Regions from separate parts of the Anthropogastromicrobium sp. genome, predicted to be linked through region 1. Evidence: predicted binding sites of a transcription regulator. Region 1 holds the regulator's gene; the other holds the start of a gene.
What was found. The regulator NrdR, encoded in region 1, represses ribonucleotide reductase genes. The targets are predictions, from matches to a motif close to CACAANATNTTGTG.

Region 1 (15,140 bases):
ATTTGGTAGATAGTGGTCTTCGCTATGATCTGACTGTTCCATTGTCAAGATATTATTCCAATAATGCAGCAAATCTGCCAAAGCCGTTTAAGGCATTGCAGATCGGACCGGTATGGAGAGCTGACCGTCCGCAGAAGGGTCGTTTCAGACAGTTCTATCAGTGTGATATTGATATTCTTGGAGATCCGACAAATCTTGCAGAGATCGAGCTGATTTTGGCAACAACTACACTTCTTGGAAAGGTTGGCTTTAAGGGATTTACCGTACATATCAATGACCGCCGTATTTTAAAGGGCATGGCAAAGTACAGCGGCTTTGATGAAGCACAGTATGATGAAGTCTTTATCATTTTGGATAAGATGGATAAGATCGGTCTTGATGGTGTAGCAAAAGATCTTGCATCAAATGGTTTTGCAGAGGAATCAATCGAACGCTATATGGGTCTGTTCAAAGGCTTGAATGAAGCAGAGGATGGTGTTGCTTATCTTGCAGAGACACTTGGTGATTGCTTAGAGGGCGGTGCAGCAGAGAACTTAAAGCAGATTTGTGAGGCAGTTACGGCAACAACTCAGGCAAGCTTTAAGCTGCAGTTTGATCCAACATTAGTTCGTGGTATGTCTTACTATACTGGAACTATTTTCGAGATCGGAGTAGAGGGCTTCCCAGGTTCAATTGCCGGAGGCGGACGTTATGATAAGATGGTTGGCAAGTTCACAGGAATGGAAACTCCAGCATGTGGCTTCTCAATCGGATTTGAGCGTATTGTAACAATTCTCTTAGATGAGGGCTTTACTGTTCCAGGCAGCAAGGAAAAGATTGCATATTTGGTAGAAAAGGGTGTAGATAGCAAGGTGCTTGGCACTGTTCTTCAGGAAGCAATGGCAGGACGTGCAGCAGGACAGCAGATTCTTGTTGCATGGATGAATAAGAATAAGAAGTTCCAGAAGGAACAGCTGACAGCAGAAGGCTACAGCGAGTTCAAGGAGTTTTATAAGGAAGCATTAAAGTAATCACATGTAAAGGCGCTGCAGCGTTTGCTGCAGTGTCGTTTCTGTGTAAGCTAAAATGGAGGTAAGGCGATTGAGAAAACAAGTATTGCTGAAAAAAGGTATTGCAGGACTGCTTTCTATTGGAATGCTGTTAGGGTCTGTTATTCCGACAGCAGCACAGGAAACGTCCAGTCAAAGTGCATTTGAAACGAAGCTTCAAGAGCAGATGCAAGAAACGCAAATGCAGTCTGAAGAGCTGACGTCTGAAACAGAATCCGAAACGGTCAAGACTCAGTCGCAGGAAACTCAGACAGAAACATCTGCGCAGGAAAGTGAAGTGATTTCATCGGAAGAATCATCGTCAGCATCACAGGTAGAAACAAGTGAAGTTCAGACAGAGCAGCCAACACAAACGGAAATTCAAAGTGAGCCTCAGACGCAGGAGACAGTGCAGACCTCGTCAGAGGCTGACAGTGTAGAAGAAACACAGGAAAATGAAACAGAGTATTCTACAGAAGAATTTACAGAGGAAGAGTCTACAGAGGAAGAGTCTACAGAAGAGGAAACAACAGAAGAAGCAGAGTTAGAAGGAGTTGAAGAAAGCTTCTATGCTAATGCAAGCTTAAATGCAGATTCAAAGGTGTATTCTGGATGGAAAAAAGATTCATCAGAGATAGTGACACTTCCAGCGGGTTCTTATGTTTACATAACATCTGTAGTTTGTGTGGAGGAAGAGCCGCGATGGGCGCATGTTATTTTTGATATTAATGAATACTGTTATGAAGGATATATTCCATTTGAAGTGCTTTCTGTGAGCTATGATGCCAATCTGATGGCAGCGGATGAGACACAGGCCTTTCCAGCAGATTACCAAAGTGCCTTGAATGCACTTCATCAGGCACATCCCAATTGGGTATTTAAGCCGGTTTATGTTGGTGATACTTTTTCATATGCAGTAAATCAACAGGTTACGACACCTGCAAGAGCCCTTATAAGTATGTCTCAGAATGAATGTTTTAGATCTATGTTAGACAGAGATTACAATTGGCAGACTAATACTTGGAAACAATGGGAACCAAATTGGGCTGGGGCATCTGAGGATACCATACGTTATTATATGGATCCGAGAAATTTCCTGAATGAAAATGATATCTTTATGTTTGAAGCACTCACGTATGAGTCTTATCAGACAGAATCAGTAGTAGAAGCTGCGCTTGCAAATGAATTTATGTCAAATGCGACGGTTCCTGGGGCTGATTACACATATGCATGGCTGTTTTGCTGGATTGGTGAAAAATACAATATTAATCCAGTAGCACTTGCAAGCCGTGTCAGACAAGAGCAAGGTTCAGGAACATCTGCTATGATTTCAGGAAATTATCCTGGATATGAAGGATTATATAACTATTTTAATATTCAGGCGACAGGTTCTACAAGGGATCAGATTATACAAAATGGTTTGAAAGAGGCACAAAATGGTTCTACGTTTATGCTACCAGATGGAACAACATCAAGTGGAGCATGGGATACGCCAACAAAGGCAATAATCGGAGGTGCGCTTAAATTTGCCAATCTGTATATTTTGAAAAATCAGAATACATTGTATGCTCAAAAATTTGATTATGATGGCAAGTACAATGGCAAATATTGGCATCAGTATATGACAAATATTATGGCACCATATTCAGAAGGCAATCAGGTAAGGCGTTCATATTCAAAGAGCGGACAGATGGAAAACAGTTTTGTATTTTTGATTCCAGTTTATGATGAACGTCCAGCAGCATCGCCAAAACCTACAGAACGTAAAAATCAAAATAACTGCCTTAAATCTTTAACAATAAATGATCAGCAGGTTATTACAGAATTTGATAAGAATCAAAGGGATTTTTATTATTATGTGGGTTCAGAAACGAAGTATGCAAATGTAAAAGCAATTGCAGCTGCGTCAACGTCAAAGATATCATTTACTAATGTTGGGACAATGTCACATGAAGTAGAAGTATGCAATATAACAGTGACTGCTGAGAATGGAGATACTGCAGTATATCGCCTTATTGTAGGACGTGGTGTGCATATTGAAGAAGGATTTTTTCATGGATTTGATGTGGACTCCTATCGTAAACGTTATCCTCAGTTGGAACATGAATTTGCAGATGACATAGCATCTTATTATGAGCATTATTTGTTAATTGGTAAGAATTCAGGTTGGGATGGTTCAAAGGGCGATTTTACAAATTCAGATATTGTTTATCAAGGAGTGGATTATTCAGCTGTTTTTAATGGTGCATATTATCTTGAGCAATATCCTGATTTAAAGTCTGCGTTTAAAAATAATTATGCTGCAGCATTGCGACATTTTGTAGAACATGGAATGAAGGAAGGTCGTCAGGCGAGTGCAGAATTTAATCTGAATATTTATAAAAATAATTATGCGGATTTGAGAAAAGCATATGGATCAGATAATAGTAAATATTATCTTCATTACATGAAGTATGGTAAACCAGAGGGACGAAATGCTGTAACCAAGGTAGCATCTACTGTATATGAAGAAATTGATTATTCGGCAGTGTATAATTACGAATATTACAGAGCACATAATGTCGACTTGGCAAGGGCATACGGTGATGTTTCAGACAAATTTTTGGAACATTTCGTAAAGTATGGAATGAAAGAGGGTCGCCAGGCAAGTGCGGAATTTAATCTGGATATTTATAAGAATAATTATGCAGATTTAAGAGAAGCATATGGATCAAATAATAGTAAATATTATCTTCATTACATGAAATATGGTAAGACAGAAGGACGAAATGGACTAACTAGTTTTACGGTGTATAAGGGTGTTGATTATGCTGCAGTATTTGACTATGAGTATTATCAAAAGCAGTATGCAGATCTGTTTAATGCATTTGGAGATGATTCTGAAAGTTATTTGTGGCACTTTGTAGAATATGGAATGGCTGAAGGCCGCCGGGGAAACAAACAATTTAATGTGTATGCATATAAAAATCGATATGCAGATCTCAAAAAAGCGTTTGGAAATAATTTGTGTTCATATTATCTGCATTACATTGAATATGGAAAAGCAGAAGGAAGAAATGGCACAGATTAAAATAATACAAAAATACAGATTTAGATAAAAGAAAGGCATGAAACACAATGTCATTATATGAAAATGAAATCAGCAAACGAAGAACGTTTGCCATTATTTCTCACCCGGATGCGGGTAAAACTACATTAACAGAGAAGTTCCTTTTATATGGAGGAGCAATCAATCAGGCAGGTTCCGTAAAGGGAAGAAAAACAGCAAAGCACGCTGTTTCTGACTGGATGGAGATTGAAAAGCAAAGAGGTATTTCCGTAACCTCTTCCGTTTTACAGTTCCACTATGAAGGCTATTGCATCAACATTTTGGATACACCAGGTCATCAGGATTTCTCAGAGGATACGTATCGTACTCTGATGGCAGCAGATTCTGCCGTTATGGTAATTGATGCTTCTAAGGGTGTTGAGGCGCAGACAATTAAGCTGTTTAAGGTTTGTGTTATGCGTCATATTCCAATTTTTACTTTTATCAACAAGTTAGACCGTGAGGCAAATGACCCATTTGATCTGATGGATGAGATCGAGCGCGTGCTTGGTATTAAGACCTGCCCAATCAATTGGCCAATCGGATGCGGTAAGAATTTCAAGGGTGTTTATGATCGTAACACAAATAAGATTACAACATTCGTTGCAGCAGATGCAGGTATGCATGAGATTGAGAGTCATGAGCTTGATGTTGAAGGTGCTGAGGATCAGGTTGGTATTATTGGTTATCAGAAGCTGCTTGAGGATATTGAGCTGCTTGATGGTGCATGTGAGGAATTTGATCAGGATAAGGTAAGTAATGGTGAGCTTTCTCCTGTATTCTTTGGTTCTGCACTGACAAACTTTGGTGTTGAGACATTCCTTGAGCATTTCTTAAAAATGACAACATCACCGCTTCCAAGACATAGCTCAATCGGTGAAATCAGCCCATTTGATGATAATTTCTCTGCCTTTGTATTTAAGATTCAGGCAAACATGAATAAGGCACACAGAGACCGTATCGCATTTATGAGAATTTGTTCTGGAAAGTTTGAAGCCGGCATGGAGGTGAACCATGTGCAGGGCGGCAGAAAGATTCGTCTGACACAGCCACAGCAGATGATGGCATCAGAGCGAACAATCGTAGAAGAGGCATATGCCGGAGATATCATTGGTGTATTTGATCCAGGTATTTTCTCAATTGGAGATACAATATGTTCTCCTAAGATGGGTAATATGGCATTTGACGGAATTCCAACATTCGCACCAGAGCATTTTGCCAGAGTGCGTCAGATGGATACAATGAAGCGTAAGCAGTTCATTAAGGGAATCAGTCAGATTGCTCTTGAAGGTGCTATTCAGATTTTCCAGGAATTTAACACTGGAATGGAAGAGATCATTGTAGGCGTTGTCGGCGTGCTGCAGTTTGACGTTTTGAAATTCCGTCTGGAAAATGAGTACAATGTAGAGATTCGCCTTGATCCGCTGCCATACGAGTATATCCGCTGGATTGAGGATTGGGAGAATGTGGACGTAGCAAGAATCAATGGAACATCCGATATGAAGAAAATTAAGGATCTGAAGGATCGTCCGCTGTTATTGTTTGCAAATAGCTGGAGTCCGCAGATGGTACTGGAAAGAAATCCAGGCTTAAAGCTGTCTGAGTTTGGAACAGAGCACTAAACAATATATATTAACATAGTGTCTAATATATTTGCCAGAAGGCAGCATATATTTAATACGCATATACTATACCGAGAAAGTGAAATGCTTTTGAGGGTAGCATATGCGTATTTGTGATTTAAGGCAAAAAGAAGTGATTAATATAAAAGACTGCAAAAGACTTGGCTATGTGTGTGACATTGAATTTGATCGAAAAACAGGCTGCATAACACATTTGATTGTTCCGGGCACAGGAAAAATATGTGGGTTATTCGGACGAGATACGGAATATCGTATTCCATTTTGCAGAGTATGTCAGATTGGACCAGATATCATATTAGTTGATATTGATGAGGGAGAAAAACCAATCAGAGATAAAGAAAAATAGAATTGAAAACAATTCAGAAAAAACTTGACCTTACATACCTTTTTATTTTATAATAATAGCATTAAAGAGATGCTGGCAGACAGCAGGAATGGAGGCAGCAATGAAGTGTCCGTTTTGCGGAGAAGATACAACAAAAGTAATTGATTCAAGGCCTTCTGACGATAATACTGCGATCCGCAGGCGCAGGATGTGTGAGGTGTGCAACCGGCGCTTTACAACATATGAAAAGATTGAAGTATTTCCACTGATGGTAGTAAAAAAGGATCAGACAAGAGAGGCTTATTCGAGGGAAAAATTAAAAACTGGAATTGTTATGGCATGCCATAAACGTCCGATCCCGACTGATGCGGTAAATCGTCTGGTAGATGATATTGAGACAACTATTTTTAATAATTATGAAAAAGAAGTCAGCAGCAAGGTGATTGGTGAGCTGGTGATGGAAAAATTAAAAACACTTGATGAGGTTGCCTATGTACGCTTTGCGAGTGTATACCGCTCTTTTACAGATTTGAATAATTTTGCACAAGAGCTTGAAAATATGATTCAGAGAGAGAAAAAACAGTGAGTAAATTGTATCCATGGGCAGAGGCAGCGTCTGCCTACCAGATTGATTATCAAAAGGAATATGATAACGGCGTGCGCGGCGTACTATTCGATGTGGATAATACGCTTGTAAGGCATGGAGAGCCAGCTACAAAACAGGCAAAGGAATTGTTTGAACATCTTCGCAGCATTGGCTTAAAAACCTGCATTATTTCAAATAATAAGGAGCCGCGTGTCAGTCCGTTTGCGAAGGAAGTTGGAAGTGACTATATTTATAAAGCAGGGAAGCCATCAGTACGCGGTTATGAGGACGCTATGAAGCGCATTCATACAACACCAGATACGACGATTTTTATCGGAGATCAGATCTTTACAGATATTTATGGCGCAAACAGAGCTGGAATTAGGACATATCTTGTTCAGCCAATTCATCCAAAGGAAGAAATACAGATAGTGCTAAAGCGTTATATAGAGCATATAGTATTGTTTTTTTACCACAGGAGGAATAAGCGATGAGTTCAATTGTTTTAATTGGCTTTATGGGAGCAGGAAAGACAACAGTAGGAAAAGAGCTTGTAAAAAAAGGATTCGAGCTGATTGATACTGACGCCTATATAGAAGCTTGTGAGAAAATGAGCATTTCTGATATTTTTGCTCAAAAAGGAGAAGATTATTTTCGTCAGGCAGAGACAAAAGCACTCAAGACGCTGCTTGTACAAGATAAGCAATTTGTGATTTCATGCGGAGGTGGAATGCCGCTTCGTGAGGAAAACAGAAAGCTTTTAAAAAAACTCGGCATGGTAGTCTATTTAAGGATTCAGCCAGAGACTGTTTTGGCTCGTTTAAAGGGTGACACAACGCGCCCTCTTCTTAAAGGAGATGATAGTGGAGAGCGTGTGCGTACACTGATGAAACAGCGTGAGGCACATTATTTAAGCGGTGCAGATTTTGTGCTAGACGTAGATCAGAAAACACCTGGGGAACTGGCAGAGGAAATTTTTAAAGAGTTTTAAAAATACTACTTGAAAAGTTATATTTTTTATTGTATGATAATATAGTATGTAGCGCCATTTTATGGGCGTTTGCGTTTGTTTAGAACGATAGGCATCTGTGCAAGAGTACAGAAAGATGCCGTTAATTCTCATTTACAGGAGGAAAAAAAATGATTTCAGCTGGTGATTTCAGAAATGGTAAGACTTTGGAAATTGAAGGCACTGTCTATCAGATCCTTGAGTTTCAGCATGTAAAACCAGGTAAGGGTGCGGCATTTGTTCGTACAAAGTTAAAGGATATCAAGAATGGTGGAGTAATCGAGAGATCTTTCCGTCCAACCGAGAAGTTCCCGGAGGCAAGAATTGACCGTAAGGATATGCAGTATCTGTATCAGGATGGAGATCTGTACTACTTCATGGACAATGATACCTATGAGCAGATCGCACTTGGAAGCGAGCTGATCGGTGACGCATTAAAGTTCGTTAAGGAGAACGAGATGTGTAAGGTATGTTCCCACAATGGAAATGTATTCTCCATCGAGCCGCCGCTGTTTGTAGAGCTTCAGGTTACTGATACTGAGCCAGGCTTCAAGGGAAATACTGCTACTGGTGCTACTAAGCCGGCAATCGTTGAGACTGGTGCACAGGTAAATGTTCCGTTGTTCGTAGAGAACGGTGAGGTAATCAAGATCGATACCAGAACAGGTGAGTATTTATCCAGAGTATAATCTGATCAGAAATTCAAAACAAAATATTTAACGTTTTGTTTCAGAGTCAGCTGTTTGATCTAACAGCTGACTCATATACACCTGTAGCTCAGTGGATAGAGCAGTAGAATCCGGATCTACGTGCGGGGGTTCGATTCCCTTCAGGTGTGTTCTCTCATCCAGCTTTTCTGGAGTTTAGAACGGAGGAGCAATATGGATTATCAACAATTTTTATTTACCATTACTGCGGGTCTTCAGTCCGCCTGCCAGGCAGAGGAAAAGATTACCGTGCAGACAATTGAACAAAAACATACAGCAAAGATAAAAACGGTGTCATTATACCACAGAGGAAAAAGAACAACTCCTTGGATATATATGGCGCCGTTTTACCGTTTATATCAGCATGGCTATTCTATGGAAAGTATTCAAAAGGAATTAAAAAACGTGCTTGATATGGTAACAGAAAATAATAAAGTGGAGGGAGAGATATTTACAAACTTTGAATGTGCTGCTGCCTTTTTATCAGTGCGGCTCATTTCATATCAGAAAAATAAGGAATTTTTATCACTTGTCCCATATAGACGTATTCTTGATCTTGCCATTATCTATCAGCTGGTATTTGAGGGAACAGACACAACGATGGGTGCTGCCGTTGTGTATCAGGATCATTGCAGAATCTGGGAGGTGACAGAGGACATTTTATTCCAGACAGCCATCGCATCTATGATTCGCCGTTTTCCACCGTCTTTAAATAGCGTAGAGGCATTGATTGGGCTGCCTGAGCTGCCAGTACAGTCTGATTTTCCTCATTTATTTGCGCTGACAAACAGTAAAGCATTTTTTGGAGCATCAGTCATCATGTATCCGGGTATCCTTAGGACGGCAGCAAAAAAGCTTGGCGGTGCATATTATATTTTGCCGTCAAGTATGCACGAAGTACTGCTTCTTGCAAAAGATAAAGATACAGATCCGTCACAGTTAAAGGAAATTGTGGAGGAGGTAAATCTGACAGATGCTGTAAGTACAGATTTTTTGTCAAATCATGTGTATGAGTATGATTCAGATGAGGATACTGTCACTATCGTAGTGTAATCACACCATATCATGGTAATTTTGCACAAAATAAAGTGCCGCGTGTGGCAAAAGAGATAAAAAGCTTGCATATTTTACAGATTCGTATTAAAGTATAGAAGAGCTTGGTCAGTTTATGTCATTTTGGTGGTGACAAGAAATGACAGTAAAAACTGCTGCAAAAGGTATCAGGAAAGGATATGTCTATGATAATAAATGGAAAGACAGGCCTTACCGGTCTGCTTGGAAGTCCGGTGGGACACAGCAAATCACCGATGATGCACAACACATCATTTCAGGAGTTAGGAATTAATTATGTCTATCTTTGTTTTGATGTTGGCATTGAAGGTCTTAGCGGTGCCGTAGACGGTCTTGTAAGTTTGGGAGCAAAAGGTTGGAACTGTACTATGCCAAATAAGTCTAAGATGGCACAGCTTTGTGATGTGCTTTCGCCAGCAGCGTCGATTACAGGCTCTGTGAATACGGTTGTGAATGAAAATGGAAAGCTTATGGGATACAATACGGATGGAACAGGCTATATGAGAGCCGTAAAAGAAGCAGGATTTTCGATCAAGGGTGAGAAAATGACTCTTCTTGGAGCAGGAGGCGCAGCAACATCTATTCTTGTTCAGGCAGCACTTGACGGTGTGCGGGAGATTTCTGTATTTTGTCGCCCGGGAAAATCGACAGAGCATGCAAGGCAGGTGATTAATCAGCTGACAAAGCAGACAGCATGTAAGATTAATTTATTTGATTATTCAGATGAGTCTGTGATTAAAAAAGAGCTTTTGACAAGTCGTATTTTGACAAATGGCACAAATGTAGGCATGGCACCAGATACAGATAGAAGTCTGATTACATCAGCAGATTTCTTCCATCCAGATTTAATAGTATCAGATGTAATCTATAATCCAAGAGAGACAAAGCTGATGGAAATTGCTAAGAGTCAGTGCTGCAGCTGTTTTAATGGGTTATATATGTTGCTGTATCAGGGTGCAGAGGCATTTACATTGTGGACAGGAAAGCAGATGCCAGTTGAACTGGTGAAAGAACGATATTTTGATGAGCCTGAGGCGTGTCCGCGTACAGCGCAGTAACGCAAGATGGCAGAATAGGAAGGAATTATGGCAAAAAATAATTTTAAGAGAAAGAAAAAACCAGGTGTGGTCAGAAGGATTCTTCCATACTTTGTCATTATTCTGGTAGCAGCTGCGCTGATTGTAGCAGTTATTTTGATTACGAGCAGAAAAGGCAACAAAGATCGTCAGGAAATCCAGACGGTTGTTGATGTTACAGAAAATCAAAACAATAATAACAATCAGATTCAATCCTTAGAAAAGGACGGCGTGCCGGAAGTAAAAGAACTGGTACAGAAGTATTTTGATGCAGTAAAAAAGGCAGATGTCAAGGATCTTAAGCAGATTGTTGTGCAGGATACAGAATTTAGTGAGGAAGCACTTAAAAAGCAGTGTGAATATGTTGAGTCCTATGAGAACATTATCTGCTATACAGTTCCAGGTATTGCTGATAATACTTATATAGCATATGTATATTATGAGATAAAGTTTATTGGAATTGACACGAAGGCACCATCTATGATTCGACTTTATATTTGTCAGAATAAGGATGGAAGCCTGTATATTGATAAGAATGCGAAGGATGGCGAGATCGCAGCTTATCTGCAGGAGGTTGCCGGATGGGAGTCCGTGCGTGAACTGGTTGCAAATGTAAATACAAGATACCAGGAAGCATGCGTAAAGGATGAGGCACTAAAGAACTTAAAGGATATGCTGGATGGAAAGACATCTGTTCCATCATCTGAAAAATCATCTGAAGAAAATACGTCAGAATCTGTCAGTGAGACTGTTTATGATGCAGAATCACAGGCAGATGAGGCATAAGACAAGGAATGAGAGGAAACATGGAGAATATACAAAACGTAAAGAAAGTTTGGCAGGCAATTGATGATATAAAAAAGGTAATCAAGGGTAAGGATGAGAGTCTGAATAAGCTTATGTGTACGATGCTTGCAGGCGGTCATATACTGATGGAGGATATTCCTGGTGTAGGAAAGACAACGCTGGCGCTGGCATTCTCAAAAGCATTGTCCTTAAAACAAAAGCGTATGCAGTTTACACCAGACGTGCTTCCGTCTGATGTGTGTGGTTATCATATGTATCAGAAGGATACTGGAAAGTTTGTGTATTATCCAGGAGCTGTTATGTGTAATCTGTTTCTTGCAGATGAGATTAACCGTACATCACCAAAGACACAGTCTGCGCTGCTTGAGGTTATGGAAGAAGGCACTGTCACAATTGATGCAGTAAAAAGAGAAGTGCCGCAACCATTTATGGTAATTGCAACAGAGAACCCTACAGGATCTTCTGGTACACAGCTGTTGCCGGAGTCTCAGCTTGACCGTTTCATGGTTCGTATGTCTTTGGGCTATCCAAGTCAGGCAGATGAAATTTCTATGATGAAGAGCAAAAAGGAATATTCTGTAGATGATATTCCAGCATCTCTCACCGTTGAAGATATTCTTGAGATGAAGAAAGAGGTCGAGAAGGTATTTATTCATGATCTGATCTATCAGTATACGACAGATCTTGTCAATGCGACCAGAAAGCATCAGTATTTGACACTTGGCGTTAGCCCAAGAGGAACGCTGGCGCTGATTAATATGGCAAGTGCACATGCGTACCTTCAGGAGCGTGATTATGTAGTTCCAGCAGATGTGGCTGCTGTATTTACTGATGTATGTGCGCATCGTCTGATTTTAAATACAAAGGCAAAGGTGGGCGGATTAACAGCAGAAGGCATTCTTGAGCAGATCTTAAAGCTGATCCCTCAGCCAAAGGCAAAATAAAAAGACAGGCCTTGTAGGAGCATGTTCTATAAGGCCTTTGTTTGCTTTTTCCTGAAAGGAGAGTTTTTATGTGGGGAAGAAAAATAGTCTATATTCTTCTGGTTATAATCACATCATATATTGCACTGATGTATGAAAGTCCTGTTCCTGGAGTATTTCTGGCGTTTGAGCTGCTGCTTCCAATAGCATTATTTGCACTTACCTGGTATCACAAAAAAAACGTTAAGGTAACAATTGGAAATGGACAGCAGGTGGCAGATTGTGAAGAAAAAATAGAAATTCCTATTCGTTTTCATAATAATGGCTGGTTTCCGATAACAGATGCGTCTGTAAGAGTAAATGTCAGCAATACATTAGATGGAGAAAAGGAATCCTATGATATCAATCTGCGTGCACCGGCAAAAACATCAGTAACTGTTCCATTTACATTTTGTTCCACATATTGTGGTGTGATAAAAATTTCATTTGAGCGAATTGTAGTCTTCGATTATCTGAGATTATTTCAGAGAAAGAAAACAATTTCTGCTCAGGCAGAGTGTGTTGTAATGCCTCATCTTCTTGATCTTCAAGTCGCTGTGACAGATGCCTGCCGTAATTTTGACAGTGACAGCGAGGAGTACGATAAGCATAATGCAGGAGATGATCCTGCTGAAATTTATCAGATCCGCGAATTTCGTCAGGGCGACAAAATGTCAAGAGTTCATTGGAAGATGACAGCCCGCCTTGATCAGATGATGATTAAGGAACTGTCAAGGCCAATCAGTGATTCAGTTGGAATTTTTCTGGATCTTCGTTATCAGACAATAGAGGAGATTCAGTCGGTATATGATCTTTGTTATTCGCTTTCAGCGGCACTTTGTTTTAACGAGTGTCATCATCGCATGATCTGGTATTCACAGGATGGTGGAGGTGCATTTGAAGAACATCTGATTAAAGGAATGGATGACATTACAGCTGTTATGAGTAAGCTTCTTGTCAGTGCAAAAAGAACTGACAAGCTGTACTGGGAGGAGTATAAAAGCAGCCGCAGTACACCGCTGTACCGTATGATTGCAATAAGCTGTATGGATACGAATAAAGATGAACAATTAGGTGACTTTTTGTCATCAGATGGTACAAGAAAATCAATTCTTACAATTAACGAGATTCATGAATTGATTGAGATATGATAAAATTAACTGTCATAATTAAATTGTATATTTAATTTGCAACGAAGGAGGAACTTCATGGAAAACGAAGAGAAGGGCATTCTGGTCGAGCAGGTTGTTCAGGCTGACCGAATCCGGACTCACGGCAAGTTTCATGAGCGATTGTTTTTGCTGCTGCGCATTATCTATTTTTTAATAGGAATGCTTGGTGTGGTGCTTGGACTTGCGCTTACCTATGAGATTGAGCTAAATTATGTGCTGCTTGTGGTGGGAACGATTGTGATCGGCCTTCTTATAACAGCAGCCTGGGAACTCCCAATCAGCCGCATGATTACATGGCCGGTCTTATTTGGCATTTATCTGTTAGCAGGAATTGTATTTCACAACAGTATTTTTAGTGGATTGTTGGGATTCTATAACAGTTATGCAGGATATATAAATGAGTATTATGGTACAAAAGTTTCACTTGCAGCTATTGAGCCAGTTTCAGCAGCCTCTTATTTGATTACGCTGTTGTTTGCAGCATTTTTAATTGGAGCAATTTTATCGCTTGGAACGATTCGTTCATTAGATGGAAGGGTGACAGCACTATTATTTGGCGTAATCTTTATTCTTGCGCTTGCAGTTGGAGAGCTTCCGGCAATGCCATCATTTTTAATGATGCTGTTTGTGCTGATAGGTATGTTTTCTCTGCAGTACAGCCGTTATCGTGAGAGTCTTAGTGTGAGAACAGTTACAGTAAAGATGAGCAATAGCGCATTTGGAATGCTTAGGTGGCAGACATCTGTTGTAATTGCCGCTTTGTTCTTGCTGCTTCTTCCAGTGAGCCGTTTTATGTTAGGACCTGCATTTACAGATGGATATGAAGCACAAAGCCAGATACGTGAAGATATTCGAAACGGAGATCTGTTAAAGAGTCTGGAGACCTTCTGGAAGAAGGTGACTAGAGGTGAGTGGGATTGGCTTCCTGTTGATATTATTCGAAGCAGCGGCGTCCACGGCGGTAAGCTTAGTAATGTAAAAGAGGTGCGCGATTATAATGAGACGCATTTGTATTTAGATATTTCGAGTGATTTAAAGGCACCGCTTTATATTCGAGGCTACGTAGGAAGCAATTATACGGGCAGCGGCTGGCGCGAGCTTAGTGATAAGCAAAACGAAGAGGGACTTGCAACGGGTATGGATCTGATAAGCTTAAGCAGTCAGTATTATCAGGTTTTGGAAAGTCTCTATAATAGTGGTGATGAATCCGTTGCCAGACGAGATCTTGTTATTTCAGACGTAGATGCAAACAGTGCCTTCTCGTACATTCCGTATGGTACAAGTCTTGTTGATTTTACAGCGGGGGAGCCATTTGATGCGTATCCAAAGCAGGAAACAGATAGAGAGATCTTTTCTATGTACTATATGAATACGCAGCGTCTTTCAAATATTCAAAAGCTTGAGACGGCAGGCTCATACGAAACACAAGATGCGTCTTACCGCGCCTTTGCAGATTCAGTCTATCTGTCACTGCCAACAAAGGGACTTGATTCCTTCTATGAAGAATATTCAGGAAAGAAATTTACATCAATTGCAGATTGTGTGTCATTTGTGCGATCAACGCTTGAAGCGCATGCCTCTTATACAAAGACACCAGGCTCAACTCCGCGTGGAAATGATTATGTAGAATATTTCCTGTATGAAAATAAGCAGGGTGTATGTACGC
Region 2 (15,140 bases), on a different contig from region 1:
CCAAATGAATTATTCCTGTCTGATCTTCGCCATCGCTTCCTGTTGATGATGGTCTGTGGTGTGAATCATTGATTCCGTAGTACAATGTGATGTAATCAACATCCTCATCAATAGTCTTATAAATTCCATTGGAAAATGAATTGGAAAAAGTGCCTGGAATAGGCGGCATCGCCATTGTCTGGCCACCTACTGCCAAATGCTGCACTGTCATCTGATTTCTTTCAGCTATTAAATAACCATATGTCTTATATTTTCCGGCAAACGGACCATCTTCAAATGTCTCGCTATATCCTCCAGAAAAATCTCCATTTGTAAAACTATCACCGCAAACTGCCCATTTTTTTCCATAAAGAATATTTGTGTTATCCATTTTTTCTCCTTTTCGTTAAAAATGCATCGCTGCAAGACGCTCATATGACAATGTTCCACCAAACAAATCAAGTGCACTTCCAATTGTCATATCAATCTTTCCTTTGCCCAGTTTTTTGAGAAGCTCAATATCATCCCAACTATGAACTCCTCCGGCATATGTAACAGGAATACCGTCATAATCAGACAGCATCCTAACAAGTCCCGTCTCTATTCCTCCATTTTTGCCTTCTACATCGACAGCATGTACTAAAAATTCATCACAATATGCAGACAGCTCCTCCAATAATGGCAGTGTAACTACTTCCTTTGTAAACTTCTGCCAACGGTCTGTCATGATACAGTAGCCTTCATCTATCTTTCTACAGCTTACATCAAGAACTAGCCTTTGTTTTCCAACTAACTGTGTCAGTTTTTTCAAACGGTCATACTGAATACATCCATCGTTAAACACATATGATGTGACAATTACATGAGATGCACCTGCGCGCAAAAAATCAAGTGCATTATCTGGAGTGATACCGCCGCCAGCCTGCAATCCTCCCTCATATGCATGCAGTGCTTCAAGTGCCTGCTTTTTTGTCTTTTCATAATACGGGGAGGACTGTGGATTCAAAAGAATCACATGTCCTCCCTGCAATCCGTCTTGCTTATAACGCTTTGCAAACCACGATGCATCACGATTTGCCACATAATTCTCTGATGCCTGATCATTCTCATCCTTCAAAGAACTTCCAACAATTTGCTTCACGATACCATTATGGATATCAATACATGGTCGAAATCTCATACTCTCACCTTATCCTGTCTGATCTATTATGTCAATGCAAAACGTCTGCATACCTTATCCGATACGGTTAATTCTGTGGATTCCCCACAAATTATCCCGTTTCAGATTCAGGTATTCATTGTACGCTCTCTCGAGTATCTGCTTTTCATTTGAAAACTTCAGCAGATGATACGCCTCATGATACTTATAATATCCGGAATCTACAAAATACTCTTCCTTCTGCGGCTTACTGTAGTAACTGTCTGCCATCATTAGATACCAGTGCACTTCTTTTTCTACAATATCCTGCGGTACATGGAATGTATACTCACTTACACCGATATATTTCACAATGGATGCCTCGACACCTGTTTCTTCCCGTACCTCGCGCAGCGCTGTCTGCCAATGCTCCTCTCCGGGTTCAACGGTTCCCTTCGGTAATACCCAGCCTTCATACTTGCTCTTGTAATTCTTATATAAGACTAAAATTTTACCGCGAAATATCACCACACCGCCACAGCTCGTTGCTTCTATCATTGCAATTCCTCCTGACTATGGTGTGTTTTGGCCAGGGCAAATCTCTGCCCTGGCATCATATAAAATAAGTATACTTGAAAATGCATACAGTTTCAAGGTTTTTTTTATCTGCTGAAATAATAATCAAAAATTTGTCCCGCAACCGGTGCTGCAACAATTCCGCCGGCACCGCCCTTTTCAATCATGACACATACTGCGATTTCACTTACATCATTTGTTCCATAACCACAGAACCATGCATGATAATTTTTTGTGGAATCATACTGCGCTGATCCTGTTTTTCCAGATACTCTCGCATATTGGCTGCCTCCGGCTGCTGCCGTTCCATTTGTAATAACATATGTTAGAAATTCATCCATCAGTTCTGCTTCTGCCTTTGTGCACACACTGCGCAGCGCCTTTGGCTTTGTCTGTTCTACAACATTTCCATCTGCATCCAGATAGTGATCTACCAGATAAGGTGTCATCATTACACCATCATTTGCGATAGCTGCATATATCATCAGATTTAATAACGGTGTTACAGTTGTTGTTCCCTGTCCAATGGCAAGCTGCATTCTTGACCACACGCTGTCATCTGAGGCAATATCAAAATGGCTCTTTTTGTACGGGAAATCCACCTGACTTCTGTCACTTTGATTGTATCCAAAATCCTCTGCCAGCTTCTGCCATTTTGTTGAATTAAGTGTCTGTGCTATCGTATCAAACGCGCCATTGCACGACATACCTAAAATTCCATAAATATCCAGTTCTCCATGCGCAACACCATCATGACAGTTTACAACGTAATCACCGTTTGTATATGTTCCGGTGCAAGTATAGTGAAAATCCTGCCATGTATCTGGATTTTCACGAATATATTCAAGCAATGTAATAAGCTTAAAGGTAGATCCCGGAGGATAAGTTCCCTGCGTTGCATGATTCATCATGTTCTGCGTTGTATTTTCCTCTGATGTCAGCCAGCTCCATTGCTCCTCTACTGTGTTTGGATCAAAATTAGGCGAAGAAACCATAGCCAAAATCTTTCCAGTAGATGGCTCCACCACAGTAATTGAGCCTGTCTTTCCATCAAGTTGTCTATAACAAAAATCCTGCAAACCAGAATCAAGTGTTGTCACAAGCGTATCTCCCTGTGTCTTAACACCAAGAAACTCATTTTTTAACTTTGTCCAAAAATCAACATGACTTGTCAGAAGATTTAACTTCTGAGTATCTTCAAGACCATAGCCACCAAGCACGGAATAACCTACTGTATGCGCATACCAATTTGTGTATGGATATGCGCGCACCTCAGTTCCATCCTCTCTTGTCTGCGTAGTCGCCACTACAACACCATCACTTGTAACAATATCACCCTTTCGAATCAGCTGTGCCATATTTTGCTGTCTTGTATTATATTTACTTGAAAGAACATCATCCTTTCCTTTCACCTCAAAATAAATAAAATACAAAAGCATTGCACCAAGCAGTGATACTAAAATTGTACCTGCCACTTTAATTTCATACTGGCGGCTTGTCGGCTTTTTTTCTTTTTTTACCCCTTTTTTAGTGGTGTTTTTTACTTTTTTCTGCGCCTTTGGTTCTTGTTTTATTTCTTCTTGTTTTATTTTTTCTTTTTTGATTTCTGGCTTTTGCTCCTGTTTCTCTTCAGCTGTTTCTTCATTCTTTTTTTCTGGTTTTACTTCTTCGTTTTTCTTTACAGCTGCTTCTTTCTCGTTAATAATGGACTCTTTCTTTGATTCTCTCAAGTCTTTCCACCTCATTCTGACGTTTGATATACAGTTCCTGCATGATTCCAAAAATAATAAATGTACTTAACACAGAGCTTCCTCCATAGCTGACTAGTGGAAGTGTTACACCTGTAAGCGGAATAAATTTAATTCCGCCTCCGATTGTCAAAAAGACCTGTGTGCCATATATGGCTGTAAGACCAATTCCAATCAGCTTATAAAATGGAAGATACAGCTCTGCTGCGACTGCAATAAACATTAACAGACATGCAATACAAATTAAAATCAGACAAATGCCAATGATACCGCCAAGCTCCTCGCAGACTGCTGTAAAGATACAGTCCATGATAACCTCTGGTGTTTTAGATGGCTGTCCTTTGTAAAGTCCCTGTCCGAACCATCCGCCTGTTCCAATTCCAAACAAGGAATTTCCAATCTGATTTCCTTTTCCGTAAAAATCAGCAAATGGATGAAGCCATGTCTGAACACGCACACGCACATGGGCAAACAGATAATACGCTGCGATGCAGGCAAAAAAGCCGACAATCAATCCAATAAAAAGATAAGCTTTCTGTTTCGTTGCCACATATAACATCATCAAGTAAGAAACAAAGAAAATGAGTGCAGCACCAAGGTCTCTTGAGGCAACAAGAATTATTCCGTGAACTGCTGCGATTACTGCCGACAAAAGTACACGCTTTATATCTGTGCGCTCACGAAGCAGTACCGCAATCAGCAATACAAAGCTTATCTTTACAAACTCAGACGGCTGAAAGCTGAAAAATCCCAGATTGATGTAAAGATTTGCACCTCTTGTAATTTTACCAAGCACAAGCACTATGCCAAGCATCAAAATACCGATGATGCCCATCACAATTGCCCAGTTACGTGCAGCCTTCAGTTTTGCAAACATTTTGGGAACTATTAGTGTAAGCACAGAGGAACCTACTACTATAATATACTGCTTTATTGACTGTTTTGGATTTAGCCTTGTAAGCAGTATAAAACCAATTGACAAAAACATAAGCATATGGCTTAGCAGCGCTAAATTTGCTTTTTTGTACATATGGCGGTATACAAGTAGATACACCATAAAATAAAGCATAATAGCTGCATAGTAGCCCACTATCAGTATGCTTCTCTCTTTCACTGCGATCACAGCAAAACCTAATGTCAAAAATGAAAAGGTCAAAAGGTTCATTCCCCAATAACACCCTCTCATATTTTCAACACTCTTATATCGAAGTGACCAAAATGCCAGCACCGTATATAAGATCATCACAATGATCATCGAATATTTACATACACTCGTTAATAATGTTGTCATCTATTCTTCCCTTTCGTTGTCTAGTATACTGCTGACCTTTTTTTACTCAGCGCCTCTTTTATAATGACCGCGTGTTGTATTTTCAAGTTTTGCCGACGTCTTTCCTGTCTTAGCAAGCTCTTTGTATACAGCTAATACCTCTGCCATCTGCGTTTGTGTTTCTGTAGTAAAACTTAATCTTACACTGCGAAGCGAAAGTGTACGCACAGACGACCACTGATCGGCCAGAGACAGCGGCAGACTGTTATAAATCACGTTATAACATTCCCTGCAATTATTTTTAACAGGAAAACGGTTTCTCATTCGGTCTACAAGTGTCAGTTCTACTGGCTGTTTTTTACATCCAATCGTATTTTTACAAATACACTGTGCAGACACCATCATTGGAATCCTGCCATACACAATAAGTTCGCTTGTCAAATCTGCCGATGCCTCCAACTCTTTTCTATTTAGCTCAACAGAAAGCGTCCTGTATTGATTTCCCCATGAAGAAAGCTCCTTCGCAGCCTGTGTATTCCAGCTATACAGACTATGATCCGCTGATACCTTTCCTGGCAGCAGATATTTCTGCGCAAATAGCCACGCCTCCGGCGTAGAAGCCAAAATGCCATCAAAGCCCGCGTCACTAATGATTTCTTTATGCTCTAAATACCATGGCTCATTCTCCTGACGAAAGACCTTTGGCAAATATAAGAAACACATTTTTCCTGCCTGATGTGCTTTTTGCACGAATTTCTCATATTGATCTGGCTCACATATATGACTGTCAATTGTCACCTGACTAATCCAATCCTGCGATAAAAGCACTTCAAATTGCTCTTTTGTCTCAGCCGATGCATGCCAAATCAATGCCAAACCTTGCACATCTGTCACTGTCTTCTGTGCTTTCTCTTTGAAAGTCTCTCCTGATATGACAGATTCTCTGTGCCATACTTTAAGAAGCTCATCTTTGATTGACTGTACTCCTGCTCTTCTAAGCTCGTTTAGCACACCAACTGGGCAAAATGATGCTTCATCTGTCTCAATCGTAAGAGACTCCCATGAAAAATCAGTATCGCCAAGCTTTTCCATTTGCTTTTGAATCGCTTCCTTTGTGAGCGGGCGGCTTTTTGCTTCCTGCACCATACCTGCACTGACAGTAATCTCTTTTTTTTGCAGCACGCTCACATGACCATCTTCACACGCTGCAGCCGCAGTCACAGATAGTATAGCAGGTTTTCCCTGATAAATCTTTACCGTTCCTTTTATATTTTCTTTCAATTTTGTTCCAATATAGTCGGTACGGATCTTTTCAAGGAATACATCCTCTCCTGCACGAAAATCAGGTGCCGTATATGTTATCATGGAAGTGCCGTTATGTCTTGTATAATAGCCATCTGTAAATCCTTTTCTGTTAAACAGACCAAGCAAATGCTTCTTGTCTGCCTCAGACACACGATATGGCGCTTTTGGATTTGCCAGGTAACGATCAAGATACTTGCGGTAAATGCTGACTACACCTGCTGTGTACTCTGGCTTTTTCATTCTTCCTTCAATTTTAAGGGAATACACTCCTGCCTCTATAAGCTGCGGTAAAATTTCTATTGTACATAGATCCTTTGGACTTAAAATATAGCCCTTTTGCTGCGGCAAAATCACTTTTCCATTTTGTTCAACGCTATACGCCATACGACATGGCTGCGCACAGCGTCCTCTATTGCCGCTTCGTCCGCCTGCAATACTTGAAAACAGACACTGACCTGAGTAGCAATAGCAAAGTGCTCCATGCACAAAGCTCTCAATTTCCAGATCACAGCTTTTATGAATGCTGCGAATTTCATTAAGTGAAAGCTCACGTGGCGTTACTATACGCGTTGCACCGAGTTCTTTTAATTTTTCTGCTGAAAGCTCTCCGCTCATTATCATCTGTGTGCTGGCATGTATCGCAAGATCTGGAAACCACTCACGCACACGGCGAAAGACACCAAAATCCTGCACAATCACTGCATCGAGTCCCTGACAATAAAAAGGCAAAAGATACTCATACAGTTCATTCATTTCCTGTTCTTTTAATAACGTGTTGACCGTAAGATATAATTTTTTTCCATGCAAATGTGCATAATCAATCGCATCTAAAAGTGATTCACTCTCTGCATTGTCTGCATAGGCTCTCGCTCCAAAGCGGCTTCCGCCTATATATACAGCATCTGCACCTGCCGCAAAGGCCGCGTACATCGTCTCTACAGACCCGGCTGGTGCGAGCAGCTCTGCTATTTGTTTCATCTTTTATGCCTGCCTTTCCTTGTAAATTATCTTTAATTAATAACTATTGACTTAAAGCACAAAGCCCCGGCACACTGCCCGGGCTTTTCTATAGTTTATTTTTTCTTGTGTGCCGCTGCACTGTTTGCGAATGATCCATACGGCGGATATTGTTTTTTCTCTTGTGATGCCTGCGCGGTCTGTGTATTTTTTGCCTCTGCCTCTTTTGCTAACGACTGCAGATATGGACATACTGCCTGTGTCTTGGGCTTCTCCTGCAGCTGCTTTTTTAAGCTTGCTATTGTCATCTGCATATTGACCATCTCGCGCTTCATATTGTAAAATTCTGCTTCCTGCTGCTCGTACTTTCTTGTTGCTTCCTCTGCCTGCTGCTTCATGCGACAGTAATCATCTGCCATATTCATAAGCAAAATGATCTGGCGAAAAGCATTTGCCTGCTTGCTGTACGCTGACTGACGATGCAAAAGCTCCATTTTTTCATTAATATACTCTGCAAGCTCTCTTACGTAGGATGCATCCTGATCGGTGCTGATCTTATACACCTTATCTTCTATTATAACATCTGTACTATTTCTTTCCATGTTCTTAAAACCCTCAAAAATCTCATACTTTAGGCACCGGTCTGTGAAGGTGCTCATAAGCTAAACGTGTGATTGCTCTTCCTCTTGGTGTACGCTCGATCAGTCCGTTTTGAATCAAATATGGCTCATAAACATCCTCAATCGTGCCTGAATCTTCGCCTAATGCAGCTGCGATTGTATCTAATCCCACCGGACCGCCGCCAAACTTATCTGCAATTGTCTCTAAAATTGCGCGGTCTCCCTTGTCAAGTCCAAGGCGATCTACCTCAAGAAGATCAAGTGCATACTCTGCAACTTCTTTTGTGATAACACTGTCATAACGCACCTGCGCAAAATCACGCACACGCTTTAACAGACGGTTTGCAAGACGCGGTGTTCCTCTTGAGCGGCGGGCAAGCTCTAACGCACCTTCTTTCTCAAGCGTAACATTTAGTACATTAGCAGAACGCTCAAGCACTTGCACAAGCTCATTTGTCGTATAAAAATCAAGCTTATGCACAACACCAAATCTGTCACGAAGAGGTGCTGTTAAAAGACCAACTCTTGTTGTTGCACCCACTAATGTAAATTTAGGCAGATCCAAACGGATAGAACGCGCTGTCGCGCCCTTTCCGATCATTATATCAATCTCAAAATCCTCCATTGCCGGATATAAAACTTCCTCGACCTGACGGCTCAGGCGATGAATTTCATCGACAAAAAGCACGTCATTTTCAGATAAACTATTTAAAATAGCTGCCATATCGCCTGGCTTTTCAATGGCTGGGCCTGACGTAATTTTAATATTGCTGCCCATCTCATTTGCAATAATTCCGGCAAGTGTCGTCTTTCCCAGTCCCGGAGGACCATATAAAAGCACATGATCTAGTGCTTCTTTTCTCTTCTTCGCTGCCTCTATATATACTTTCAAAATCTCCTTGGCTTTTTCCTGTCCGATATACTCTGACAGATACTGCGGCCTGAGATGGTTTTCCAGCACGTTTTCATTTTCTTCAAGCTGGGTCGTGATAATTCTTCTTTCCATGTTGTTCCTCTGTTCTTTTCTTCGCAGTTATTCGGCCAGATATACAGCAGACACTGCAGACACAATTTCTGACACCGCGGTTTTTACAATGTTTTCTTTAACGCAGCCTTAATGATTGCTTCTGTACTTAGTGTCTCAATATCCTTAACTCCAGAGACTGCTTTGACTGCCTCAGATGCACTAAAGCCAAGTGCTGTCAATGCCTCAATTGCCTCAGCACGATTTGCATTAGTTTTCGAATCCACAGCACCAGCTGAAACCATAGCAGACTGCTCTCCAAGAGTATCTGCAAGCGAAATTTTATCCTTTAACTCAAGAATCATTTTCTGAGCTGTCTTAATTCCAATGCCAGGTGCCTTTGCAATCGTCTTTGCATCCTGTGCATAAATTGCAAAACGAAGTGTGTCCATTGACAATGCTGACAAAATGCCAAGTGCTCCCTTCGGGCCAATACCGCTGACACCAATCAGCAGCTCAAACATTTCCTGTTCCTCTTTACTTATAAAACCATATAGCTGCATAGCATCTTCCTTCACATGAAGATATGTATACAGTTTAAATTCGCTATTCTTTGCCGGAAGGCGATTCAAAACAGTCTCCGGTACCCGGATACAAAAACCAATTCCGCCGCACTCAATTACCACGGCATCTGTGCTGTGTCCGGCATATACTCCTGAAATATAGGAAATCATTTCATTCTCCTTTAATACACCCTCAAAACAAAAAGGCATGTTCGCTTTAGTATAACATGGAAAAAGGCGCTTGGCAAGATGAAAGAAAAGACGTGTATGAGATAAAAATCCCAACACGTCTCTCTTACACTATATTAATTTACAGATTCGCATATGTTTACAGATGTGCAGCTTACAGATGCAATACACGTTCCTTAATCTCTTGTGTTCTTCCTTGATTCCAGAACTGAGTTCCGATGTAGCCGCATGTACGTCTTGCGACATTCATCTTATCCTGATTGCGGTTTCCACAATTTGGACACTCCCATACAAGCTTTCCGTCATCATCTGATACAATTTGTATCTCTCCATTGTAGCCGCATACCTGACAATAATCACTCTTTGTATTTAACTCGGCATACATGATATTTTCATAAATATATTTCATGACAGAAAGAACAGCATCGATATTGTTCTGCATGTTTGGAACCTCAACATAGCTGATTGCACCACCTGGAGACAGCTTCTGGAACTGTGACTCGAACTTCAGCTTATCAAATGCATTGATCTTTTCTGTTACATGAACATGATAGCTGTTTGTGATGTAATTCTTATCTGTGATTCCAGGAATCAGTCCAAAACGCTTCTGCAGACACTTTGCAAACTTATATGTAGTGGACTCAAGCGGTGTTCCATACAAGCTAAAATCAATGTTATGCTCTGCCTTCCACTTTGCACATGCATCATTCATATGCTGCATAATCTCAAGTGCAAATGGAGTTGCCTGAGGATCAGTATGGCTTGTTCCTGTCATGTACTTAACACACTCACATAAACCTGCATAGCCTAAGGAAATTGTAGAATAGCCATTATACAACAGCTTATCGATTGTCTCGCCCTTCTTTAAACGAGCCAGTGCACCATACTGCCACAAAATCGGTGCAACATCAGACGGTGTTCCCTTTAAACGATTATGTCTGCACATTAATGCACGGTGACACAGTTCAAGACGCTCATCAAAGATCTTCCAGAAACGCTCCTTATCCTTTCCTGATGAACATGCAACATCAACAAGATTGATTGTGACAACACCCTGATTGAAACGGCCATAAAACTTTGGCTTATTATTTTCATCATGATATACAGTCAGGAAGGAACGACATCCCATACATGGATAGCAGTTTCCATCTTTGAGTTCCTTCATAACCTTCTCGGAAATATAATCTGGAACAAGTCTCTTCGCTGAACACTCTGCAGCAAGCTTTGTCAGATAATAATACTTGCTGTCCTCGTGAATATTATCCTCTTCGAGTACGTAAATCAGCTTAGGGAATGCCGGTGTAATCCATACACCCTTCTCATTCTTGACACCTCTGATACGCTGATGAAGCATCTCCTCGATAATCGCTACAAGATCCTCTCTTGTCTGACCTTCCGGTACCTCATCAATATACATAAATACTGTAATAAACGGTGCCTGTCCATTTGTTGTCATAAGCGTGATAACCTGATACTGAATTACCTGAACACCACGGTTAATCTCTTCCTTTACACGCTTTTCTGCGATAAGATTGATCTGCTCCTCTGTTACCGGGATTCCTGCTTCTTCCATCTCCTTGCGAACCATACGACGGAATTTCTCACGGCTGATCTGTACAAAAGGTGCAAGATGTGCCAGTGAAATACTCTGTCCGCCATACTGTGAACTGGCTACCTGTGCGATGGCCTGTGTTGCAATGTTACATGCAGTGGAAAAGCTCTTTGGCTTTTCAAGCATAGTCTCACTGATTACAGTGCCATTTTGCAGCATGTCCTCAAGATTAATCAGACAACAGTTGTGCATGTGCTGTGCATAATAATCTGTATCATGGAAATGAATGATTCCAGCATCATGTGCCTCCACAATATCCTCTGGCAGCAAAAATCTTCTTGTAAAATCCTTATTTACCTCACCTGCAATGTAGTCCCTTTGTACACTGTTTACAGTCGGATTCTTATTTGAGTTTTCCTGCTTTACCTCTTCGTTGTTGCACTCAAGAATACTCTTGATACGTTCATCAGTTGTATTGTGTGTTCTGGCTAACTCGCGCTCATAACGATACCTTACATAATTTCGCGCTACAGAGAAGGCCTGCTCACGCATAATGGCATTCTCCACAAGATCCTGTATTTCTTCCACGTTTAAGGAACGATTCACTGCAAGGCACTGCTTCTCTACTTTTTCCACAATATGAGCGATCTGATGATAGCTCAGTCTTTCAGCCTCAACCACGCTGTCATTGGCCTTTTTCACGGCCTGTGCAATCTTATTTGCGTCAAAGATTGCCTCTGCTCCGCTTCTTTTAATAATCTTCATTATGCAGCCCCCTTAATCAATTTGTTCCTCACCATTATACAACATCTTGTGTTTTTGTCAATGTATTTATACTGTATTTGGTGTCTATCGAATTCACAATTGTAGTGGGTGCTTTTGCAACTTTGAAAAAATTTTTCCAGTTTTTTCACGCAATACAAACCTGTGTTCCCTATATCGACAAAATATTATGATGTCTTTAGGGAACTTTTGTCATATCGTCTGACTATACTTTCTGTGTCTTCGAAATGAAAGACTTTCGATAATCGCTCGGTGAACATCTCATCACCTGATGAAATACCTTTCCAAAATAGGCAGGATTAGAAAATCCAACCATCTGGGCAATCGATGTGATGCTGTCTTCTCCCTTGATCAAAAGGGGCAGACTTTTCTCAATGCGGTATTCCAGCAAATATTCAAATATCGTCTGATTCATATGACGCTTGAAAAAACGGCAGCATTCACTCGCGCAGATATTAACATTTTCTGCGATAGCTCCAAGAGTCACATGCTCATGATAATGCTCCTGCAAATAAGTAATCGTCTTTCTAAGACGCTCAATATCTTTGTACTGAGCCGATGGATCTGGCGAAATTTCACTCCATACGTTTGTATACAATGTATTCCATATTTGCAAAAGTGTCTGACAAATTACAAGCTCAAATCCTGGCAAATGCCCCTCATAATCTGTCACAATAGTTTGAATCAACAAAAGTATCTGTTTTTGCCACTCAGTATCTGGCACAAGATGTAGTCCTCCAAGCAAATCATTTCTTGTTACAGGCTCTACATATTTTTTGTCAACTGCACTTCCCTCAAAGCCATAAATCATTCGCGGATGAAATGTAACGGAAAGATAGCGGCAGTCTCCCTGATTCAGCATATGACCAGTGTGAAGTGCATTTGCATTGCAAAAAAGTCCTTCTCCTGCCTTAAGGCAATATACAGTATCATTTACCTGATATTCGATTTGTCCCTCCTCAATATAAGTTAACTCCACCTCCGGATGCCAGTGCCAGGCAAATGCACCTCTCTCGTAATCAGACAGCACTTCATGGCTAACAAACACTGGAAATTCATAGCTTCCGTGAAATTTCAGTTCTTTTTTCTCATTATTAATTTTTAATTGCATAGAAACCTCAAGATACTTATAATTTTTTCGAAAATAGTTGTTGCCATACCATTCCTCTCTCATTATAATTGTAAGTAGAGGAAAGTCAAGACGATTTCCAAATGCACGTTAAGGCAATCGGCTAGCGCTGCGGCCAAAATTGTCTGTACGCCTACTAAATATTTTATTACACACGATACTACTATTTATTATTTATCGCAGCGCAGAAATGGGGTTATCATGAAGATTTTAGTTACCGGTGGCGCCGGCTATATCGGCAGCCATACCTGCGTCGAACTGTTGAACGAGGGATATGAGGTTGTCATCATGGACAACCTGTACAACGCCAACATAAAGGCCGTTGAACGCATTGAGCAGATCACCGGAAAGAAGGTTACTTTCTACCAGACTGACATGTTAGACCGTGAGGGTGTAAAGGCAATCTTCGATAATGAAAAAATTGACGCAGTCATCCACTTTGCAGGTCTCAAGGCTGTCGGCGAATCTGTTGTAAAGCCAATCGAGTACTACACTAACAACATGTCCGGCACACTGATTCTGTGTGATGAGATGCGCAATCACGGTGTTAAGAACATTATCTTTAGCTCTTCTGCTACTGTATATGGTTCTCCAGCTGAGATCCCGATTACTGAAAACTGCCCGAAGGGTACTGCAACTAACCCATATGGCTGGACCAAGTGGATGCTTGAGCAGGTATTAACTGATATTCACACTGCTGACCCAGAGTGGAATGTAATCCTGCTTCGCTACTTCAATCCAATCGGTGCTCATAAGAGCGGCCTGATCGGTGAGGATCCAAAGGGTATTCCGAACAACCTGCTTCCATATGTTGCTCAGGTTGCAATTGGAAAGCTTCAGTGCATCAACGTATTCGGAGATGACTACGATACACCAGACGGAACTGGTGTCCGTGACTACATCCACGTTGTTGATCTTGCAAGAGGCCATGTAAAGGCCATCCAGAAGTTAGCCGATAAGGAAGGTGTCAGCATCTACAATCTTGGTACTGGAAAGGGCTACAGCGTTCTTGATGTCATCCATGCATTCGAGAAGGCATGTGGCAAGAAGCTGCCATATGTAATCAAGCCGCGTCGTGCCGGTGATATCGCAACCTGCTACTCCAAGTGCGATAAGGCTGCTGCTGAGCTTGGTTGGACTGCACAGTACGATATCGACGAGATGTGCGCCGATTCCTGGAACTGGCAGACAAAGAATCCAAACGGATATAATGACTAATTTTACAAAAAGAAGGACCAATGGCTTTTTTGCCAAAGGTCCTTTTTTGTAACTATTTAGAGTCATATAGAATTGCTTGCTGTTAGTCAGCTCTTACAGTGCAGCAATTGCATCTGTCAATGCCTTGATCTGCGCATCATTTGTTGCCCAGCTTGTGCAAAAACGAACAATCGATTTGCCTTCTTTTGCTTCTCCCCAATATTCAAAGGCAAAATCTTTCGCCAGTGCTTCTTTTTGTGCATCTGTTAAAATCGGAAACTGCTGATTTGTCATAGAGCTTCCATACATGGAAATTCCTTTTTCCAAAAACGCCTTACGCAGAGTCATTGCCTTTTTTACAGCCTCGCCGCAAATCGCTTCATACAAACCGTCTGTAAACAGCGTATCAAACTGAATGCCTAACAGACGACCCTTTGCAAACATGCCGCCGCGCTGCTTAATCATATAGCGAAAATCCTTTTTAAGTGATTCCTTCAAAATGACAACAGCCTCACCGAAAAGCGCACCGCACTTTGTTCCGCCGATATAAAATACATCACAAAGATTAGCAAGCTCTGGCAGTGTAACATCACATGCCGGACTCTGTAAGCCATAGCCAAGGCGTGCACCGTCAATAAAAAGCGGCATATCATGTTCTTTGCAGACTGCATATATATCAGTCAGTTCCTGCTTGCTGTAAAGTGTTCCGCTTTCAGTCGGAAATGAAATATATACCATACCTGGCTGTACGATATGCTCACGGCTGCCGTCTTCATAGTGCTTCTTCACAGTCTCCTCAATCTGAGCTGCTGTAATCTTTCCATCCTCTGATGAAAGTGCCAATACCTTGTGACCAGTTGCCTCGACTGCTCCAGTTTCATGGCACGCAATATGACCTGTATCGGCACAGATTGCGCCCTGCCACGGCTTTAACGCTGCCGCGATGACAGTCATATTAGTCTGCGTTCCTCCAACAAGAAAATGCACATCGGCATCCGGTCTTCCAACCGCCTTTTTAATCTTTTCTCTTGCACTCGCACAGTACGGATCCATACTGTATCCTACCGTCTGCTCCAGATTTGTCTCATTAAGTCTTTTTAAAATGGCTGGATGACAGCCCTCCTCGTAATCACACTGAAAATATATCATGAATTTTCCTCAAATCTTGTA

Region 2: nrdD (anaerobic ribonucleoside-triphosphate reductase) is a predicted target of NrdR. The motif match lies at 11,664-11,677, and genes of this name have one in related genera.

What each region holds. Positions count from the first base shown of each region.
Region 1 covers NZ_JAXWCK010000023.1:691-15,830, forward strand. The annotation lists gene hisS (histidine--tRNA ligase) at 1-1,010, shown strand, start outside; gene WJP93_RS03435 (hypothetical protein) at 1,081-4,098, shown strand; gene WJP93_RS03440 (peptide chain release factor 3) at 4,146-5,738, shown strand; gene WJP93_RS03445 (YlmC/YmxH family sporulation protein) at 5,842-6,105, shown strand; gene nrdR (transcriptional regulator NrdR) at 6,206-6,670, shown strand; gene WJP93_RS03455 (YqeG family HAD IIIA-type phosphatase) at 6,667-7,164, shown strand; gene WJP93_RS03460 (shikimate kinase) at 7,161-7,661, shown strand; gene efp (elongation factor P) at 7,811-8,368, shown strand; tRNA gene WJP93_RS03470 (tRNA-Arg) at 8,446-8,517, shown strand; gene WJP93_RS03475 (DUF5688 family protein) at 8,561-9,439, shown strand; gene aroE (shikimate dehydrogenase) at 9,619-10,515, shown strand; gene WJP93_RS03485 (hypothetical protein) at 10,543-11,319, shown strand; gene WJP93_RS03490 (MoxR family ATPase) at 11,340-12,284, shown strand; gene WJP93_RS03495 (DUF58 domain-containing protein) at 12,353-13,453, shown strand; gene WJP93_RS03500 (transglutaminase domain-containing protein) at 13,511-15,140, shown strand, end outside.
Region 2 covers NZ_JAXWCK010000034.1:2,482-17,621, reverse strand. The annotation lists gene WJP93_RS07410 (GDSL-type esterase/lipase family protein) at 1-370, opposite strand, end outside; gene hisA (phosphoribosylformimino-5-aminoimidazole carboxamide ribotide isomerase) at 386-1,159, opposite strand; gene WJP93_RS07400 (NUDIX hydrolase) at 1,214-1,675, opposite strand; gene WJP93_RS07395 (penicillin-binding transpeptidase domain-containing protein) at 1,780-3,423, opposite strand; gene WJP93_RS07390 (FtsW/RodA/SpoVE family cell cycle protein) at 3,392-4,732, opposite strand; gene WJP93_RS07385 (DUF3656 domain-containing protein) at 4,775-6,994, opposite strand; gene WJP93_RS07380 (cell division protein ZapA) at 7,090-7,575, opposite strand; gene ruvB (Holliday junction branch migration DNA helicase RuvB) at 7,598-8,599, opposite strand; gene ruvA (Holliday junction branch migration protein RuvA) at 8,683-9,291, opposite strand; gene nrdD (anaerobic ribonucleoside-triphosphate reductase) at 9,464-11,626, opposite strand; gene WJP93_RS07360 (AraC family transcriptional regulator) at 11,850-12,755, opposite strand; gene galE (UDP-glucose 4-epimerase GalE) at 12,975-13,991, shown strand; gene WJP93_RS07350 (aminotransferase class I/II-fold pyridoxal phosphate-dependent enzyme) at 14,085-15,119, opposite strand.